One region of the Streptomyces sp. Tu 3180 genome, then DNA from elsewhere that is predicted to be linked to it. Evidence: riboswitches for the same ligand, from Rfam matches in the RefSeq annotation. Region 1 holds a riboswitch; each other region holds the start of a gene.
The links. Region 1 has a riboswitch for cyclic di-AMP ahead of GL259_RS32970 (M23 family metallopeptidase). Riboswitches for the same ligand answer to the same signal wherever they lie in the genome.
Positions count from the first base shown of each region.

Region 2: linked by a shared signal. The riboswitch ahead of GL259_RS16710 (transglycosylase family protein) and the one ahead of GL259_RS32970 (M23 family metallopeptidase) in region 1 are both predicted to bind cyclic di-AMP.
Region 3: linked by a shared signal. The riboswitch ahead of GL259_RS18970 (M23 family metallopeptidase) and the one ahead of GL259_RS32970 (M23 family metallopeptidase) in region 1 are both predicted to bind cyclic di-AMP.
Region 4: linked by a shared signal. The riboswitch ahead of GL259_RS22830 (transglycosylase SLT domain-containing protein) and the one ahead of GL259_RS32970 (M23 family metallopeptidase) in region 1 are both predicted to bind cyclic di-AMP.

Region 1 is NZ_WOXS01000002.1:7,236,438-7,240,912, reverse strand. Features, by position in the region: gene GL259_RS32980 (MBL fold metallo-hydrolase) at 1-409, opposite strand, end outside; gene GL259_RS32975 (SGNH/GDSL hydrolase family protein) at 758-1,543, opposite strand; gene GL259_RS32970 (M23 family metallopeptidase) at 1,749-2,708, opposite strand; cyclic di-AMP (ydaO/yuaA leader) riboswitch at 2,713-2,874, opposite strand; gene GL259_RS32965 (alpha-galactosidase) at 3,193-4,475, opposite strand, start outside.
Region 2 is NZ_WOXS01000002.1:3,537,861-3,542,335, reverse strand. Features, by position in the region: gene GL259_RS16720 (cytochrome P450) at 1-441, shown strand, start outside; gene GL259_RS16715 (transglycosylase family protein) at 649-1,647, shown strand; cyclic di-AMP (ydaO/yuaA leader) riboswitch at 1,853-2,022, shown strand; gene GL259_RS16710 (transglycosylase family protein) at 2,027-2,758, shown strand; gene eno (phosphopyruvate hydratase) at 3,035-4,315, shown strand; gene GL259_RS16700 (septum formation initiator family protein) at 4,425-4,475, shown strand, end outside.
Region 3 is NZ_WOXS01000002.1:4,020,855-4,025,329, reverse strand. Features, by position in the region: gene GL259_RS18985 (hypothetical protein) at 76-375, opposite strand; gene GL259_RS18980 (dihydrofolate reductase family protein) at 900-2,033, shown strand; tRNA gene GL259_RS18975 (tRNA-Met) at 2,096-2,169, shown strand; cyclic di-AMP (ydaO/yuaA leader) riboswitch at 2,466-2,623, shown strand; gene GL259_RS18970 (M23 family metallopeptidase) at 2,636-3,667, shown strand; gene GL259_RS18965 (PrsW family intramembrane metalloprotease) at 3,738-4,475, opposite strand, start outside.
Region 4 is NZ_WOXS01000002.1:4,848,030-4,852,504, forward strand. Features, by position in the region: gene GL259_RS22820 (GNAT family N-acetyltransferase) at 1-954, opposite strand, end outside; gene GL259_RS22825 (HAD family hydrolase) at 1,133-2,005, shown strand; gene GL259_RS22830 (transglycosylase SLT domain-containing protein) at 1,969-2,457, opposite strand; cyclic di-AMP (ydaO/yuaA leader) riboswitch at 2,463-2,633, opposite strand; gene GL259_RS22835 (polyprenyl synthetase family protein) at 3,239-4,249, shown strand.

The DNA of each region.
Region 1 (4,475 bases):
GCCGCTTGGGCCCGGCGAAGGGGAACGGGGAGCAGCGCTCGCCCCACACCGGGTCGAACAGGACCCGGTGCCCGTCGATCTCCGCGAGCACGCTGGAGTGGCCCATCCAGGTCAGGCGCAGCCCGGTGGCGGGGGGCCGGGAGAGGTCGGCGAGGGTGGTGGCGTGCACCGGCACCGTGCCCTTGGGTGTGCGCCGCGAGCGGGAGTCCTTGTCGAGGAAGACCTTCGCCAGGTCCCGCGTCGAGCCCGACGGGCGGGTCCGGGCGGTGCCCCCGGGGTTCTGGAACACCCCGTCCTTGAAGTGCGGGGATCTGCGGATGCGCGCCATGCGCTCACCCCTGGGGTCCGCGCCGAAGGCCGCGGGCCGCAGCGCGCGGAGCCCGGGACTCTGAGAACGGAAACCGGCCACGGTGCCTCCAGGTGGAGTCGGTCAGACATTCCATTATGGGCGGACGGTTCGGCACCGGGATGCCGGACCGGGTGGTACGGGGTCCGCGGGACGACCCGTGATCACGGCCCGCGAGGACGGTCCCTCATGTGAACCCCCTCGAGGAGCGAGGGCGTTGGGCGGCGTACGGGGCCGCGGGCCGGGGTGAACGGCGTGACCGGGGGCGGGGCCGGTGCCCGGTGTCCCGCGCACGGCCGGCCGGCTTCCGCGGCACGCCGCGTTTCCGGCGGAGCCCCGGGGATGCGCCGGTGGGCCGCGTCCCGTCGTCGGGTGACGCGGCCCACCGCACCGTGTTCACCGCACCGCGGCTCACGCCACCGCCGCGATCCGCACCTTGATGTCGTCCGGCGACAGGGTCCCCTTGGCCGTCACGTGGTCGCCCGACGACTCCCCGCGCAGCCGGCGCCCGATCCACGGCACCAGGTACTCGCGGGCCCACTGGACGTCGTCCCGCCGGACCTCGAAGGTGCCGCGGGGCGGCAGGGGCGGCCAGGGCTGCTCCGGGTCGGCCGGGACCTCCAGGCCGAGGACCTGCCCGGCGCGGAGTGCCACACGGGTGTGCCCCTCGGGCGACAGGTGCAGCCGGTCGGCGTCCCAGGCCCTGCGGTCCTGCACGCTCCTGAGGGACCACAGGTCGAGCACGGGACAGCCGTACCGGTCGGCGATGGCCCGCACGTGCCCGTTGTACGTGGCGATCTTGCCGCGCAGGTGCTTGAGCACGGGCACGCCACGGGTGTCGAACCCGGTCGTCACCATGACCGTGCCGGACACGGCCGTGAGCGCGGCGATCGCCCGTTCGAAGCGCTCGGCCACCTCGTCCGGGTCGGTGCCCGGGCGGATGATGTCGTTGCCGCCCGCGCAGAAGGAGACGAGATCGGGGGCGAGTTCGACGGCCCTCGGGACCTGGTCCGCCATGATCTGGTCGAGCAGCTTTCCGCGCACCGCGAGATTCGTGTACCGGAAGTCGCCTTCGGGCCGGCGGTCGGCGAGCAGCACGGCGAACCGGTCGGCCCAGCCGACGAACGCCCCGTCGGGGCCGGGATCACCGACGCCCTCGGTGAAGCTGTCCCCCACCGCCACGTACGACCCGATCACTGTTCTGCTGTCACTCTTCGAATCGTCTGCCACAGCAGCACATGATTCACCCTCGAATGTGACCTACGCGACCGTAGGAAAGAGTTGACGTGCGGTGAGATAAGCCACTCTCAAAAAACCGCCCGTTCCGGAATACGCCGAAGGCCGGACCCGGGAATCGGGATCCGGCCTTCGGCGGCGTGTCAGGCAGGTCGTCTCGCGGGGGTCAGAGGGAGACGCCCTTCGAGCGGAGGTAGGAGACCGGGTCCACGTCCGAGCCGTAGTTCGGCGAGGTGCGGATCTCGAAGTGCAGGTGCGGACCGGTCGAGTTGCCGGTCGAGCCGGAGAGGCCGACCTGCTGACCGGCGCTCACGGTCTGGCCGGCCGAGACGGACAGCGAGGACAGGTGGGCGTACTGGGCGTAGTAGCCGTCGTCGAGCTTGATGACGACCTGGTTGCCGTACGCGCCGGCCCAGCCGGCGGAGACGACCGTGCCGGCGCCGACGGCCTTCAGGGAGGTGCCGGTCGGGACGCTGAAGTCGACACCGGTGTGGTAGCCGCTGGACCACATGCTGCCGGCCACCTTGTAGCCGGTGCCGACGCCGCCGCCGGGCACCGGGGAGCTGTAACCGGAGGCGTTCGCGGCCCGGTCGGCGGACCCGGCGTCCGAGGGGGCGGACTGCGCGGGCTGCTCCGCCTCGGCGGGCTGCGACGACGGGGCGGAGGGCTCCTCGGGCGACGAGGCCTTCGACGCGCCGGAGGGGGCGGACCCGGACGCCTTCGGCGCGGAGGACTCCTCCGTCGCGCCGGCGGCGGCCTTGCCGTCGACCGAGAGCTTCAGGCCGGGGTGGATGAGCGAGGGGTTCTCACCGATGGCCTCGCGGTTGTCCGTGTAGAGCTTCTTCCAGCCGCCGTCGACGTCCTCGTCCTCGGCGATCTTCGCGAGGTAGTCGCCGGCCTTCACGGTGTACGTGCGGGCGTCGCCGCCCTTGTCCGCGGCGGCCTTGTGGCCGGTGGCGGAAAGGGACTGGACGGCCTTCTCGGGAGTCGTCTCCGGCGTGGCGGCGTGCGCGCCGGTGGCACCGAGGAGCGGCAGGGCGAGCGCGGCGCCACCGGTTCCGGCGACGGCGATGGAGCGGGTGAAACGCTGGGTCTTGGGACGGCGGTGCTTACCCTTCGCGGGCATGGTGAATTCCTCTCCGGCGCCTGCGAGGTGAGCTGTCGGGTTCGGGCTGGAGGTGCCCGGCCGCGCTGCGACGCGACTTAACCCCAAGCCGTTCCGGAGACCGGAACAGGCAGTCGTACCTGTGGGTCCCCCGCTCCTGCCGTACACGGGTCAGTGTGTGTGTGCGGGCTCCGGGCGGCGGCAGGATTAGGCGTCCGTCCGGATCGGTGGTGAACGTAAGCGACCGCGACGCAAAGGGACAAGCGCGGGATTCTCCGCGAACCTCTTTTTCCGTGATCCACAGACACGAAAGACGTCACCGAGCGTCAACCGGGATTCCCGTTTCCCCCCGAATCCCCTTGCCGCACAACCGAATTACGTGGACATGGCGATAACGCCGCGTCACGGATATGACGATGCTCACGCACCCCGACCCCATCTCCCTTTCTATCGGGGCACGTTATGGCGAACCGCCTTAATCGGACAGAACGCCCCAATCGCCAGATCACAGGCGTCGCAACCGGAACACCGCGGCGTCCAGGTCGCCGCGCAGCCCCGTGCGCAGCCCGTGGTGCAGCAGCACGGCACCCCGGTGCACGCCGCCCTCCCCCGAGCTCTCGGCTCCGCTCGGGCAGGGGGGACCCCAGGCACGGCATTCGTACGCGGACGCCGCGTCGAGGCCCCGCAGCCGGAGTGCGGGGACGGGCTCCCCGTAGTGCTGCGCCTGGAGGCAGGCCAGGACGACGCTCTCGTCACCGAGGACGTACTGCACCGCGCTCAACCCGCCCTCCGGGGCGCGCAGGCGGTACAGATCACCGCGCTGGACGACGGGCCTGATCTCCTTGTAGAGCGCGACCCACTCGCGCGCCTCGGCCAGCTCCTCCTCGGTCCACCGCGTGAGGTCGCCGCCGACCCCGAGCACCCCGGCCATGGCGCTGACGAACCGGAAGCGCAGGGAGCTGACCCGTCCGTTCAGCATGGCGTTCGGGCTGTCGGTGACCCAGGCGGCCATGACCCGCGCCGGGTGGATCTGGCTGAAGCCGTGCTGGATGGCGAGCCGGTCGAGCGGGTCGGTGTTGTCCGAGGTCCACACCTGGTCGGTGCGGCCGAGGATGCCGAGGTCGATCCGCCCGCCGCCGCCCGAGCAGGACTCGAAGGCCACGCCCGGGTGGGCCGCGCGCAGCCGGTCCAGCAGGGCGTACAGGGCGTGCACGTGGTCGGTCCACAGCCGCTGCGGGTACGGGTCGCCGGGCCAGCCCGCGTCGGTGAAGCAGCGGTTGAAGTCCCACTTCACGTAGTCGATCGGGGCGTCGGTGAGCAGCGCGTCGAGCTGTTCCCAGAGGTGCTCCCGGACGTCGGTGCGGGCGAGGTTGAGGACGAGCTGGTTGCGGAACTCCGTACGTCTGCGCCCGGGCCGGAACTGCACCCAGTCCGGGTGGGCGCGGTACAGGTCGCTGTCCGGGTTGACCATCTCCGGCTCGACCCAGATGCCGAACCGCATGCCCAGCCCGTGCACGTGGTCGGCGAGCGGCCTCAGGCCGCCGGGGAAGCGGCCGGGGTCGGGCGTCCAGTCCCCGAGTCCGGCCCGGTCGCTCGTGCGGGCCCCGAACCAGCCGTCGTCGACCACGAACAGCTCCACGCCCATCGCGGCGGCCCTCTCCGCGAGCGCCCGCTGCTGCTCCTCGCGGATGTCGAACCCGGTGGCCTCCCAGGAGTTGAACAGCACGGGCCGGTCCCGGTCCGCGTCCGGGACGACGTGCCTGCGCTGGTAGGCGTGCCACGCGCGGC
Region 2 (4,475 bases), 3.7 Mb from region 1:
CAGAGGTCGCTGGCCGCCGGGGAACGCGCGCTGCTGGAGACCGGTGTCGAGGAACTGCTGCGCTACGACGGCCCGGTGGAGCTCGCCACCTGGCGGTTCGCCACCGAGCCGGTCACCATCGGCGGGCAGCGCGTCGCGGCCGGCGACCCGGTCCTCGTCGTCCTGGCCGCCGCGGACCGGGACCCGGAACGGTTCGCCGACCCGGACGTGCTCGACCTCGGCCGGCGCGACAACCAGCACCTGGGGTACGGCCACGGCATCCACTACTGCCTGGGCGCGCCGCTGGCCCGTCTGGAGGGCCAGACCGCGCTCGCCACGCTGCTGACCCGCCTGCCGGACCTCCGGCTCGCGGTGGACCCCGCCGAACTGCGCTGGCGCGGCGGGCTCATCATGCGCGGACTGCGCACCCTGCCGGTGGAGTTCACCCCACCGGCGGCCTGACGAGGGAACCCCGGTTTCCGCGTCTCCTTCCCCGGGCCCGTGCGGACCAGCGCAAACATGACACGCGCTCATTTCTGTGATCTTCACGTGATCTGCGCGGCATGAACTTGTGACAAGTGATCGTCTGCCGATACGTTCACCCATCAAGCGCGGCACCTCCGCTTCATCCGCCGCGCCGGCAACTGCTGTCTTGCGAAAGGTCTCCGCATGCTCTCCGGGAACGGTCGGCACCGCCGCCCCCGCCAGGCTCCGGCACTCCTCGTCGCGGCCGGAGTGACCGGCTCCGCCATCGCGATCCCGCTCCTCGGGGCCGGCAGCGCCAGCGCGGCCGACGGCGCGACCTGGGACCGGGTCGCGGAGTGCGAGAGCGGTGGCTCCTGGAGCCAGAACACCGGCAACGGCTACTACGGCGGCCTGCAGTTGACGCAGGACGACTGGGAGAACTACGGCGGACTCGACTACGCGCCGAGCCCCGACCAGGCCAGTCGCGGCCAGCAGATAGCCGTGGCCGAGAGAATCCTCGCCGACCAGGGGGTCGGTGCGTGGCGCACCTGCGGACTGACGGCGGGCCTGCAGCAGGGCTCCGCGTCGGCCGGCGTCGACACGGGCGTGGCGGAGGACTCCACGCCGGGCGGATCCGGCTCCTCCGAGCCGTCCGGCTCGCCCGACGCGCCGGACGCGTCCGGGACTCCGGACTCCGACGAGCCGTCCGCTTCCGCCTCCTCCTCGCCGTCGTCCGGCCCGTCGGCGAGCGCGAAGGACACGGACGACGAATCACCCAAGTCGGACAAGTCCGGCAAGTCCGCTGGTTCGGACGCCGGGTCCGGCGCCTCCCCCTCCGCCCCGGCCGCGCCGAAAAGTGACGAGTCGGACAAGTCCGGGCAGATCGACGGTTCTTCGGCGCTCACGGACAGCGGGGCCGGCCGCCACCGCGGCGCCAGCGCCGAGGAGGGCGAGGGCGAGGACCGCACCGCCGAGGCGTCCGGCCGGCACGCCTCGCGCGGCGCCGACGCCCCCCGCGACACCGCGGACGGGTCCTACACCGTGCGCTCCGGCGACAGTCTCTGGTCCATCGCCGACTCCCTTGAGCTCGATGGCGGATGGCGTGCGCTCTACGCGGAGAACGAGCAGGCCGTCGGTGCCGACCCGGACCTCATCCTGCCCGGTCAGAAGCTCGAGGTCGGGGTCGAGCCGGGCAGGGAGTGACGCCCGAAGGGGCGGGCGGACGGCGACAGTTGACGTCACGTTTCGTGCTGAATGTCCGTTTTGCAGACGGTGAGAGATAGGTCTCAGAGGCCCTGATCGTCTTTGAAATTCCGCCGATCGCGTGTCTACGGTCGTGACCGCTCGCCACCGCGGGCCCCGGCTGCCGCCACGCCGAATCCTGCCAGTGGCAGCACGGGAACAGTCGTCGCGTCATGCGCCGCAGGCAGGAGCGGGGGACCCAAGGTAGGCGCCGGATCAGGGCGGTTGACGCCGGATCCGGCTCGGGGTGAAGCCGCGTCCCGTGAGGGGCGCGGCCGGGCAACTCAACCGGCCCGAACCCGACAGCTCACCTCGTAGGCGTCGGTGAGGGGATCCATCCATGCTGTTCTCCGGCAAGGGCAAGCACCGTCGTCCGTCCAAGGCCACCCGCGCCATCGCCGTCGTCGGCGTCGCCGGCGCCGCCGTCGCCGCCCCGCTGGTGGCGTCCGGCACGGCCTCCGCCGCCACCGCCTCCGAGTGGGACGCCGTCGCCCAGTGCGAGTCCGGCGGCAACTGGTCCATCAACACCGGCAACGGCTACTACGGCGGTCTGCAGTTCTCCGCCTCCACCTGGGCCGCGTACGGCGGCACGCAGTACGCCGCCACCGCCGACCAGGCCAGCAAGGCCCAGCAGATCGAGATCGCCGAGAAGGTCCTCGCGGGCCAGGGCAAGGGCGCCTGGCCGGTCTGCGGCGTGAACCTGTCGAACGCCCCCTACGGCGGCGGCTCCGCCCAGACCCAGGACGGCGGCTCCTCGCAGGGCTCGCAGGGCCAGGGTCAGACCGCCCAGGGTCAGGAGCAGGGCGCCGGCTCCGCCGAGACCCGTGGGACCGGGCAGAAGGCCTCCCGCTCCGCCGAGCGCCCGGCCGCGAAGAAGACCGTCACCACTCCGACCGGCGAGAAGGTCGCCAAGGGCGACGGCGAGTACAAGGTCGTCAAGGGCGACACCCTGAGCTCCATCGCCCAGGAGCACGACGTCGAGGGCGGCTGGGCGAAGCTGTTCGAGCTCAACGACGACATCGTCGAGGACGCCGACCTCATCTACCCGGGCCAGCAGCTGCACCTGAAGTAAGGACAGCGGCCTCCGGCCCCTCCCCGTCCCCACGGGCTCCCCGCCCCGGTGCGTGTTCCCCCGTACGCACCGGGGCGGGGTTTTTCACGGGCTCCGCCGGGTCACGGTTTCCGCCGGGTTTCCGGGAACGGCTTTGTTCCGTGCGGAAACAATCTAAGCTCGCTCCTGTCCACGACACGGGCGACCGGATGCCGATCGCCCGGAGCCGGTTAGGCTCGGACTCGCAGGGCCTGAGTGGCCCCGCTCACCCGCGTCACATCCAAGAAGGAGATGCTCGTGCCGTCCATCGACGTCGTCGTAGCCCGGGAAATCCTGGACTCCCGAGGCAACCCCACGGTCGAGGTCGAGGTCGGCCTCGACGACGGCAGCACGGGTCGTGCCGCCGTCCCGTCCGGCGCCTCCACCGGCGCCTTCGAGGCCATCGAACTCCGTGACGGCGATGCCAACCGTTACCTGGGCAAGGGCGTCGAGAAGGCCGTCCTGGCCGTCATCGAGCAGATCGGCCCGGAGCTCGTCGGCTACGACGCCACCGAGCAGCGCCTGATCGACCAGGCGATGTTCGACCTGGACGCCACCGACAACAAGGGCTCGCTCGGCGCCAACGCCATCCTCGGTGTCTCGCTCGCCGTCGCCCACGCCGCCTCCGAGGCCTCCGACCTGCCGCTCTTCCGCTACCTGGGCGGCCCGAACGCGCACCTGCTGCCGGTGCCGATGATGAACATCCTGAACGGCGGCTCGCACGCCGACTCCAACGTGGACATCCAGGAGTTCATGATCGCCCCGATCGGCGCGGAGACCTTCTCCGAGGCCCTGCGCTGGGGCGCCGAGGTCTACCACACCCTGAAGAAGGTCCTGAAGAGCAAGGGCCTGGCCACCGGCCTCGGCGACGAGGGCGGCTTCGCCCCGAACCTCGGCTCCAACCGGGAGGCCCTCGACCTCATCCTCGAGGCCATCAAGGAGGCCGGCTACACCCCCGGCGAGCAGATCGCCCTCGCCCTCGACGTCGCCGCCTCCGAGTTCTACAAGGACGGCTCCTACGTCTTCGAGGGCAAGGAGCGCTCCGCCGCCGAGATGACCGAGTACTACGCCGAGCTCGTCGAGGCGTACCCGCTCGTCTCCATCGAGGACCCGCTGTTCGAGGACGACTGGGAGGGCTGGAAGACCATCACCGCCAAGCTCGGCGACAAGGTCCAGCTCGTCGGCGACGACCTGTTCGTCACCAATCCGGAGCGCCTGGCCCGCGGCATCGAGGAGGGCGCCGCCAACGCCCTGCTGGTCAAGGTCAACCAGATCGGCTCGCTGACCGAGACCCTGGACGCCGTCGAGCTGGCCCAGCGCAACGGCTTCAAGTGCATGATGTCCCACCGCTCCGGCGAGACCGAGGACGTCACCATCGCCGACCTGGCCGTCGCCACCAACTGCGGCCAGATCAAGACCGGCGCCCCGGCCCGCTCCGAGCGCGTCGCCAAGTACAACCAGCTGCTGCGCATCGAGGAGATCCTCGACGACGCCGCGGTGTACGCCGGCCGCAGCGCGTTCCCGCGCTTCAAGGGCTGAGCACCGCTGTTGTAGCAGCGTCGTACGTACGTCCCCGTACTCGGTCCCGTACCGTGTGCGGGGACGTACGCACGTATGAACACGCATCGAGGCGAACCGGAGGCGGGACATGGCGGTGAAGGACCGGGACCGTTTCTCCACCGCGACCAGGATCCGGCTG
Region 3 (4,475 bases), 3.2 Mb from region 1:
ACAGTGGAGGGCGACCGGGCGGAAGCGCCGAACGAGACAGTCGTACGGCCGGGGCGCGGGGGCGGTGACGGGTGTTCAGCGCGGGCGGCGGGGGCCGTCCGTCCGCCGCCGGTCCGGGTCGAGCAGCTGGACGGCGATGCCGCTCAGGACCAGTCCCGCGGCGATGAGCAGCCCGTCGGGCAGGACCACGCCCGCGATCAGCATGACGACCCCGGTCCCCAGCACCCACCAGGCGCGCGCGTGCCGGTACGCGCGGGGGCGGGCGGGCCGGCCGGCGGACCGCGGGCGGGCGGAACGCGGGCGGGCGGAACGGCGGTCCTCCCGCTCGCGTCGGGCCGCGAGGTCGACGAGACGCTCGTCGTCGGACGGGGACACGGCTCCTCCTTCCCGGCCGGTGGCCGCTCGTCGGCGCCGGCCGTCCCCTCGGACACCGCCGGACGCCGGTCCTGTGCCGCCGGGAGGTGGAGGGTGAGCCGTCGGCCTGACGAACTCGGGCCGGTACGAAGGAGTTTGCCCGTATGCCGACGTCGTCACCCGCCCGGTCCGGATGTGCCGGCGGGGCACTGCCACCCGTGCCCGGCGATGCCGTCGCCGGGTCCCACCGTCGCCCGTCGCCGGTGGCTCCCGCCATCGGTCGCAGCGCCCATTCCCCGGGGGGCGCGGGCCGTACGCGGACCGCCGCGGTGCCCGGTGCGGCGGACGGATCATGGGGACCGCGCCGGATGGCGCCCGGCTCGCCCGGCTCGCCCGGCGCACCCGGACGCCCGCCCCCGCCGAGCGCGCCGGACCTGTTGTCAGACTTGACCCGAACCCGAACCCGAACCCGAACCCGAAACCCGCGCCCGCGCCGGCCGCCCCACCGCCCCGCCCGCCGTCCCAGCCCCGCTTGGAGTACGCCGATGCCCCACCCGTACGTCCTGCTGTCCGCCGCCGTCTCCCTGGACGGCTACCTGGACGACACCGGCCCCGAGCGGCTGCTGCTGTCCGGCCCGGCCGACTTCGACCGGGTCGACGAGGTGCGGGCGTCGGTGGACGCGATCCTGGTCGGCGCCGGCACGATCCGTGCCGACAATCCGCGCCTGCTGGTCAACTCGCCCGAGCGGCGGGCCGCCCGGGTCGCCGAGGGCCGGCCCGAGTATCCGCTCAAGGTCACCGTCAGCGGCTCCGGCGACCTGGACCCGGCGGCGCTGTTCTGGCACACGGGGGGCGAGAAGGTCCTCTACACGACCGACGGGGGCGCCGAGCGGGCCCACGCCCACGGTCTCGCGGCCGATGTCGTCCCGCTCGGCCCCGAGGTCGACTGGCGGCGGCTCCTGGAGCACCTGCACGCCGTGCGCGGGGTCCGGCGGCTCATGGTCGAGGGCGGCGGCCTGATCCACACCCAGCTCCTCACCCAGGGCCTCGCCGACGAGCTCCAGCTGGTCCTCGCCCCGCTCTTCGTCGGCGACCCGGACGCCCCCCGCCTCTTCGGCCCCGGCTCCTACCAGGGCGGCCGGCTGCGGCTGCTCGAGACCCGCGCCGTCGGCGACGTCGTCCTGACGCGTTACGAGCCCACCGCACCCGGCACCGGTGCGGTGCCCTCCGCCGCCGACCACCACTGGCTGGCCCTCGCCTGCGACCTCGCGGACCGGTGCCCGCCGTCCCGGACGGCGTTCAGCGTGGGCGCGGTGGTGGTCGCGGCCGACGGTACGGAACTGGCGCGGGGGCACTCCCGGGAGGGCGGGGACCCGGTGGTGCACGCGGAGGAGGCGGCGCTCGCCAAGGCCGACCCCACGGACCCCCGGCTCGCGACCGCCACCGTGTACTCCAGCCTGGAGCCCTGCGCCCGGCGCGCGTCCCGGCCGGCGCCCTGTGCCCGGCTGATCCTGGACGCGGGGGTGCGGCGGGTGGTCACGGCCTGGCGCGAGCCGGACACCTTCGTGCCGGGCGCCGACGGCAGCGGAGTGCTGGCGGACGGGGGCGCCACCGTCGTCGTGCTGCCGGAGCACGAGGAGCGGGCCCAGGCGCCGAACGGCCATCTGATCGGCCGCTGAGGGGCCGGGGACAACGGGTGTGCTGAGTGTCCCGCGCATGGCGTACACTGGTGTCATACCGACGCGGGGTGGAGCAGCTCGGTAGCTCGCTGGGCTCATAACCCAGAGGTCGCAGGTTCAAATCCTGTCCCCGCTACTGAAGGCCGAGGGCCGGAATCCGGAAGGGTTCCGGCCCTCGGTGTTTTCCTCTCCGCGCGCACCGCTCTCACCGAGAGTGACCGGGCCGCCCCGCTGCGCATAACAACTGACACACCGTCAGAACTCGGTGGACATCCGAGGGTGGGTCAACTCGCCCGTTTTTGGCCGCTCGTGGCGGTTAAGTCCACGCGAAAATCGCGAACGATCAAGAGGAACGGCTTGGAATCCGGCCCTCGCGTCTATTAACGTTCGATAACGCAGCGCGGTCGTCCCAGCCGTCACAGAAGTCGGCTCCGTGCGCACGCGCCGAATCCCGCAAGGGAACCGGGGAACCACCACCATGGGGTGAATCGCGTGGATACCGCCGTGGAAGCACGGCTCGTATACGCGCGTAGGAGACCTTCCTGCTCCGAACCCGTCAGCTAACCCGGTAGGCGATGAAGGAAGGAAAGGAGCGCGCCCACGTGGCGTCCAACCGGCCTGCCCCCGAGGCCCCCTTCATGCCGAGCCAGCGCGACGGCGACACCTTCGTCTACGGCGGTGTCCGCGGCGAGGAGGGCCCCTTCGAGGAGTGGAACCCCACCGCGGAGTCCGTCCGCCCGGTACGCGGCCGGCACCGCGTCGCCAAGCAGCGCGGCGGAGGACTCGCCCGCAGCTCCACGGTCCTGGGCGTCGGTGTCATCGCCGCGGTGGGCGCGGGCGGCATGGCCACCGCCCAGACCGGCAAGCCGCCGGTCTCGATCTCCATGCCCGACCTGCCCAACGTGGGTTCCCTCATCTCCGACGAGGAGGAGCCCGCCGGTTCCGCCACGCCGCTCAGCAGCATCGGCGCGACCGCCGACGACACCGGGCAGGGCACCGCCGACGCCGGTGAGGCGCTGCGCGCCCGGATCATGGCGCAGGTCGAGCAGCAGCAGGACCAGGCCGAGAGCAAGGCCGCGGCGGAAGCCGCCGCGGCGGCCGAGAAGGCGGCCGCCGAGGCCGCCGCCAAGGCGGAGAAGGAGGCCGAGGCGAAGGCCGAGGCCGCGAAGAAGAAGGCGGAGGAGGAGGCCAGGAAGAAGGCCGAGGCCGAGCGCCTCGCCGAGCTGGCCAAGCAGTACGCGCTGCCGACCTCCTCGTACACCCTCAGCTCGACCTTCGGCCAGGCCGGCGCCTACTGGTCCTCCGGCTACCACACCGGCCTCGACTTCGCCGCGCCCACGGGCACGCTGATCAAGGCGGTCCACACCGGCACGATCACCTCCGCCGGCTGGGACGGCTCCTACGGCTACAAGACCGTGCTGACCCTCGAGGACGGCACCGAGATCTGGTACGCCCACCAGTCCTCCATCAGCGTCAGCGTCGGCCAGAAGGTCAACACCGGCGATGTGATCGGACGCGTCGGCTCCACCGGCAACTCCACCGGGGCCCACCTCCACCTGGAGGTCCACCCGGGCGGCTCCTCCTCGGGCGTCGACCCGCTGGCGTGGCTGCGCGACAAGGGCCTCACCCCCTGAGACCCACCGCTCCCGAACCCCGGCAGTCCCGACGGCGTCCCCCCGACGTCAGGGCTGCCGGTTCGGTGACTCAGAAGCGGTAAGGGTTCGGCTGGTACGGCGGGTACGGATGCGGCTGCGGCTGCCCGTATCCCTGGGGCCCGTGCGTCCCCCGGGTCCCCTGGACTCCATGGACCCCGTGAGTCCCGTGCACTTCGTGCATCCCGTGTGCTCCGGGCATCCCGTGCACCGGCCACGGCGGGACGGCGACCGGAACCGGCGGCGCGGTGGTGCGGGCCGCGTGGTCCAGCGCCGGGCGGGCCGCCTCCCGGCGGCGCCACAGCTCCAGCAGCAGCTCCCGCTCCCGTTCGACGAAGTCCGTCCCCGCCCGGCCGAGCCGCCCCCGGTGCCGCAGGAACGCCAGCGAGGTCGCGTACGCCTCGTACTGCGCCACCGCCCGCGCCACCTCCTTCCCCCCGTACCGGCGCGCGTACCGCCGGGCGACGCGCCGGGCGCGCATCGAGCCCAGCGCGAACGGCTCCGCCGGCAGCAGCCAGCCGGCCACCGCGTACGCCGGCAGCTCCGTCCGCACCGTCCGCAGCTCGCGCTGCCGCGTCCACACCACCAGCCAGGTCAGCATGCCGAACATCGGCACCATGAACGCCAGGTACACCGCGAGGAAGCCGTAGTCGCCCAGCGTCGAGGAACCGTTCCACAGCGCGTGCATGCCCATCGCGAGCAGCAGCCCGGCCAGCGGCAGCAGCACCCGCCGGACCCGCTGCCGCTGCGGTGAGAGCGCGGAGATCCCGAACCCGATGCCGGTGAACAC
Region 4 (4,475 bases), 2.4 Mb from region 1:
CAGCGCGGCGCCCGTCCCCGGACGCGTCGCCGCTCCCTCGTAGACGGCGAGTTCGCCGGTCTTCAGCGAGTCCTTGTACTCGGCCGGGCCGCGCCCCAGGTCGAGCGTCCCGATGCCCTCGGCGGCCGCCGCCTCGGCCATCCGCAGGTGCAGCACCAGCCCGGGCGAGTACTTGGCGAACTCCGGGTCGTACGCCGGGAACCAGCAGGCCAGGACGGAGGCCGAGCGCAGGCCGAAGTGCGCGGCGACGGGGCGGTCGCCGGCGTACAGGACCGACAGCGTGCCCGTGCACTGCGGGGCCCGGGTCCCGGCGAGGCGGTCCACGAGCCGGGTGATCCACTCCCGCGCGAACCGGTCACGCCGCCCGGTCCTGCGGTACTGCGCCGACTTCCAGTCCATCAGCGTGCGCAGTGCGGCCGGGTCGCGTTCGTCGAAGACGAACCGCACGGGCCCGACCTGGCGGCCGAGCCTGCGCTCCTTGGCGAGGGTGGTCCTCAGGAACTTCGGCGACTGGGTGCGCAGCACCGACTCGTAGGTCTCGTAGCCCTTCTCCACGTCGATGACGTAGGTGGCGTGCTCCTCGGCCGCGTACGGCACGAACAGCTCCTGGCCGGCCTCCAGGTTGTCGAAGGCGAAGCTCGACACCGAGCAGGCCCGCAGCAGTTCGCCCGTCTGCGGGGCGTGGCCGGGGTCGAGGACCGCGCCCTGGCAGTCCGACACCCCGAACCCGATGGCCCGGCCCTGCCCCCACGCGCCCCGCTCGTAGGGCAGGAAGCCCGCCGGCCGCGCTCCGGCGTACAGCACCGCGACCCTGGCCTGCGGCCGGACCCGGCCCACTGCGGTGGTGAACTCCGGTTCCATGAAGGGGTTGCGCGGTGCGTCCGTCGCGGCGCGCAGTTCCCGCCAGCGCTCCCGCTCCCCCTCGCCGAGCTCGTCGGGCCTCAGCACGCGCATGCGTCCACTGCTCACCTGACCCCCCGATCAAGTCCCCCCTGGACACTTGGAAGGTACCGCCCGAGAGCGCATGGACGGTAGAGAGCGGAGCATGTTGTTGCCAAACGGGCAGAGGCCCTCAACCGGTCGGTACCCGGCGCGGTGAGGAGGACCGGCTCGTTGTCCGTATTCTCTGATCATGGCCGCACCCACCGCATTCTCACTCATCGCCACCGACCTGGACGGGACGCTGCTGCGCGGCGACGACACCCTCTCCGACCGGTCCCTCGCCGCGCTCGCGCGCGTGGAGCGGGCCGGTGCCCGGCACCTCGTGGTGACGGGACGCCCGGCCCCCAGGGTGCGGCCGCTCCTGGACGACCTCGGCGGCACGGGGCTCGCGGTGTGCGGGCAGGGCGCGCAGGTGTACGACGCCGGCGCGGACCGGCTGCTGTGGTCCGTCACGCTGGACCGGGAACTGGCGGAGACCGCGCTCGGCAAGATCGAGGCCGAGGTGGGCGAGGTGTACGCCGCGGTCGACCAGGACGGCGTCGACGGGCTGACCCTGATCGAGCCCGGCTACCTGATGCCGCACCCCACCCTCCCCGCCGTGCGGGTCGAGCGGCGCGGTGACCTGTGGGACCGGCCGATCAGCAAGGTGCTGCTGCGCCACCCGGAGCTGTCGGACGACGCCCTGGCGGCGGCGGCCCGTTCGGTGGTCGGTTCGCTGGCCACGGTCACCATGTCGGGGCCGGGGACCGTGGAGCTCCAGCCGTGCGGGGTCACCAAGGCGACCGGGCTGGCGCTGGCCGCCGAACACCTGGGGCTGGGCCCGGAGCGGACCCTCGCCTTCGGTGACATGCCGAACGACATCCCGATGTTCGACTGGGCCGCGCACGGCGTCGCCATGGCCAACGCCCATCCCGAGCTGAAGGCGGTGGCCGACGAGGTCACCACGTCGAACGAGGACGACGGCGTGGCCGTCGTCCTCGAGCGACTGTTCGGCGGGGCGGCCGTGCTGGGCCGTCAGCGGACGGCTCAGTACGCGCCGAAGACGTTGTCGATCGAGCCGTAGCGGTCGGCGGCGTAGTTGCAGGCCGCCGTGATGTTCGCGACCGGGTCGAACGGGTCGAAGGCGGTGCCGGGCACGTGGTACGCCTGGAAGGTCGGGTCGATGACCTGCAGCAGGCCCTTCGACGGGGTGCCCGCGGCGGCGTTGGAGTCCCAGTTGTTGACGGCGGCCGGGTTGCCGGAGGACTCGCGCATGACGTTGCGGTGGATGCCCTCGTAGGAGCCCGGGATGCCGTGCTGCGCCATGACCGACAGCGACTCGCGGATCCAGCCGTCGAGGTTGTCCGGGTAGGTCGTCGTGGAGGCGGCGGCCGTGGTGGACGGCGTGGTGGCCGCGGAGGCGCTGGTCGCGCCGAACAGCGGGAGGGCGACCACGGCGACACCGGTGCCGGCGACGGCGAGGGAGCGGGCGAGGCGGCGGCCGCCGAAGCGGCGGGGCTGACCGGATGCAGGCATGTCTGGGTTCCTCTCCTACGCCTGCGAGGTGAGCTGTCGGGTTCGGGCGGGAGAGTGCCCGGCCGTGCCCCTGCGGGCACGGCTTCACCCCGAGCCGTTCCGGCGTGTGGCCGGCCCGGCGACTTACCTGGGTCCCCCGCTCCTGCCGTGCGTGAGTGAGTCGTCGTGGGTCGATGCGGGTGGCGGCAGGATTCGGCGTCCACCCGGCAGGCCGGGAACGTATGCGAGAGCACATGTCGGAAACAAGTGCAGCCGCCACAGATGGGGCCGTTTGATCTTGTCATGGGTGTTTTGGGGTGCTTGGTTCTTTGCGAGTGCCAAGGCTCAACTCGCCTGCGGGGAAAGGGAGAACGCCGGTGCGCCGGAGCGGCGGGCGGGCGGGCGGCGCGTGACCGACCTCACTGGCCGTGCGTTCGGTCCGCATTTCACGCCAAAGGGAATCCGATTGACAATTACCGCGAATCGGACAGTGGGACGACAGGATGGTCGGGATGGCGAGTGCGGCGAGGTGCGATCCGGGGGGTGCGGCCCCGCAGGTGTGGATCGTCACACCCCGGAAAACCGATGGATGTCTGTTGTCGTCGAACGATCAGAAACCGACGGCTCCGATCTCGCGCCGTCCGACTCGAGGGCGCCTCCAGGTCGAGCGAAGTTCGAGACCGGGAGACCCGGGCGCTGACGGTGATCGAAACGTGACCGGATACGCTGACTCGAGTGAGGGCAGCGACCTATCGACAAACCGTGTAACCGCCACCAGACACCAGCAGACAGGAGACCCCTCGTGACCGTCGTCGGGCCGTTCGGGCTGAGCGTGCGGGACCAGGCTCTGGAAGCCGATGTCCAGGCCGGATTGACGGCTGTCGAGGAGGGGCTGCTCGAGGCCACCAAGAGCGAGGTGCCCTTCATCACGGGGGCCGCCCAGCATCTGGTGCGGGCCGGCGGCAAGCGGTTCCGCCCGCTGCTCGTGATGCTCTCCGCCCAGTTCGGCGACCCCTACGCGCCCGGTGTCGTGCCGTCGGCCGTGGTCGTGGAGCTGACCCACCTGGCCACGCTGTACCACGACGACGTCATGGACGAGGCCGAGGTGCGGCGCGGCGTGGCCAGTGCGAACACCCGCTGGGGCAACTCCGTCGCGGTCCTCACCGGCGACTTCCTCTTCGCGCGGGCCTCGCACATCCTGGCCGACCTCGGCCCGGAGGCGGTGCGGGTGCAGGCCGAGGCGTTCGAGCGGCTGGTCACCGGGCAGATCCTGGAGACCGCGGGGCCGCAGGACGGCCGGGACCCGGTCGAGCACTACCTGGACGTGCTCGGCGGCAAGACCGGCTCGCTGGTCGCGGTCTCCTGCCGGTTCGGCGCGATGATGTCCGGCGCCGACGAAACGGTCGTGCACGTGCTCACCCAGTACGGCGAGCGGCTCGGCGTCGCCTTCCAGCTCGCCGACGACGTCCTGGACATCGCCTCCGACTCCCACGAGTCCGGCAAGACCCCCGGCACGGACCTGCGCGAGGGCATCGCCACGCTGCCCGTGCTGCGGCTGCGCGAGCGGGCGGCCCGGCTGGGGCTGGCCGAGGACATCGCCCTGTGCGAGCTGCTCGACTCCGACCTCACCGACGACGCCCGGCACGCCGAGGCGCTGCGGCTGCTGCGCGCCCACCCCGCCCTGGAGCAGGCCCGCCGGGACACCGTGCGCTACGCCGAGGAGGCCCGCTCGGCCCTGGCCCCGCTGCCGGAGTGCGACGCGAAGGCGGCGCTGGTGGAGCTGTGCGACGCGGTGGTGCACCGGGCGGGCTGAGCCGCCCGGCCCGTACGCACGCCGCGTCCCCTCCGGGCCGGCCGCGTCCCCTCGGGGCCCCGGCCGCACCGTTACTGGTCGGCCGCACCCCTACTGGTCGGGGGAGGAAAACACCGGTCGTGTCATACCGCAGCAGTACGCGGAGTTGAGCCCGCGGTCTGACGCATCCCTCCGCCGGTTTTGGTCAGATGGAGCACGACGGACATCACCACTCCTCACCGATTCG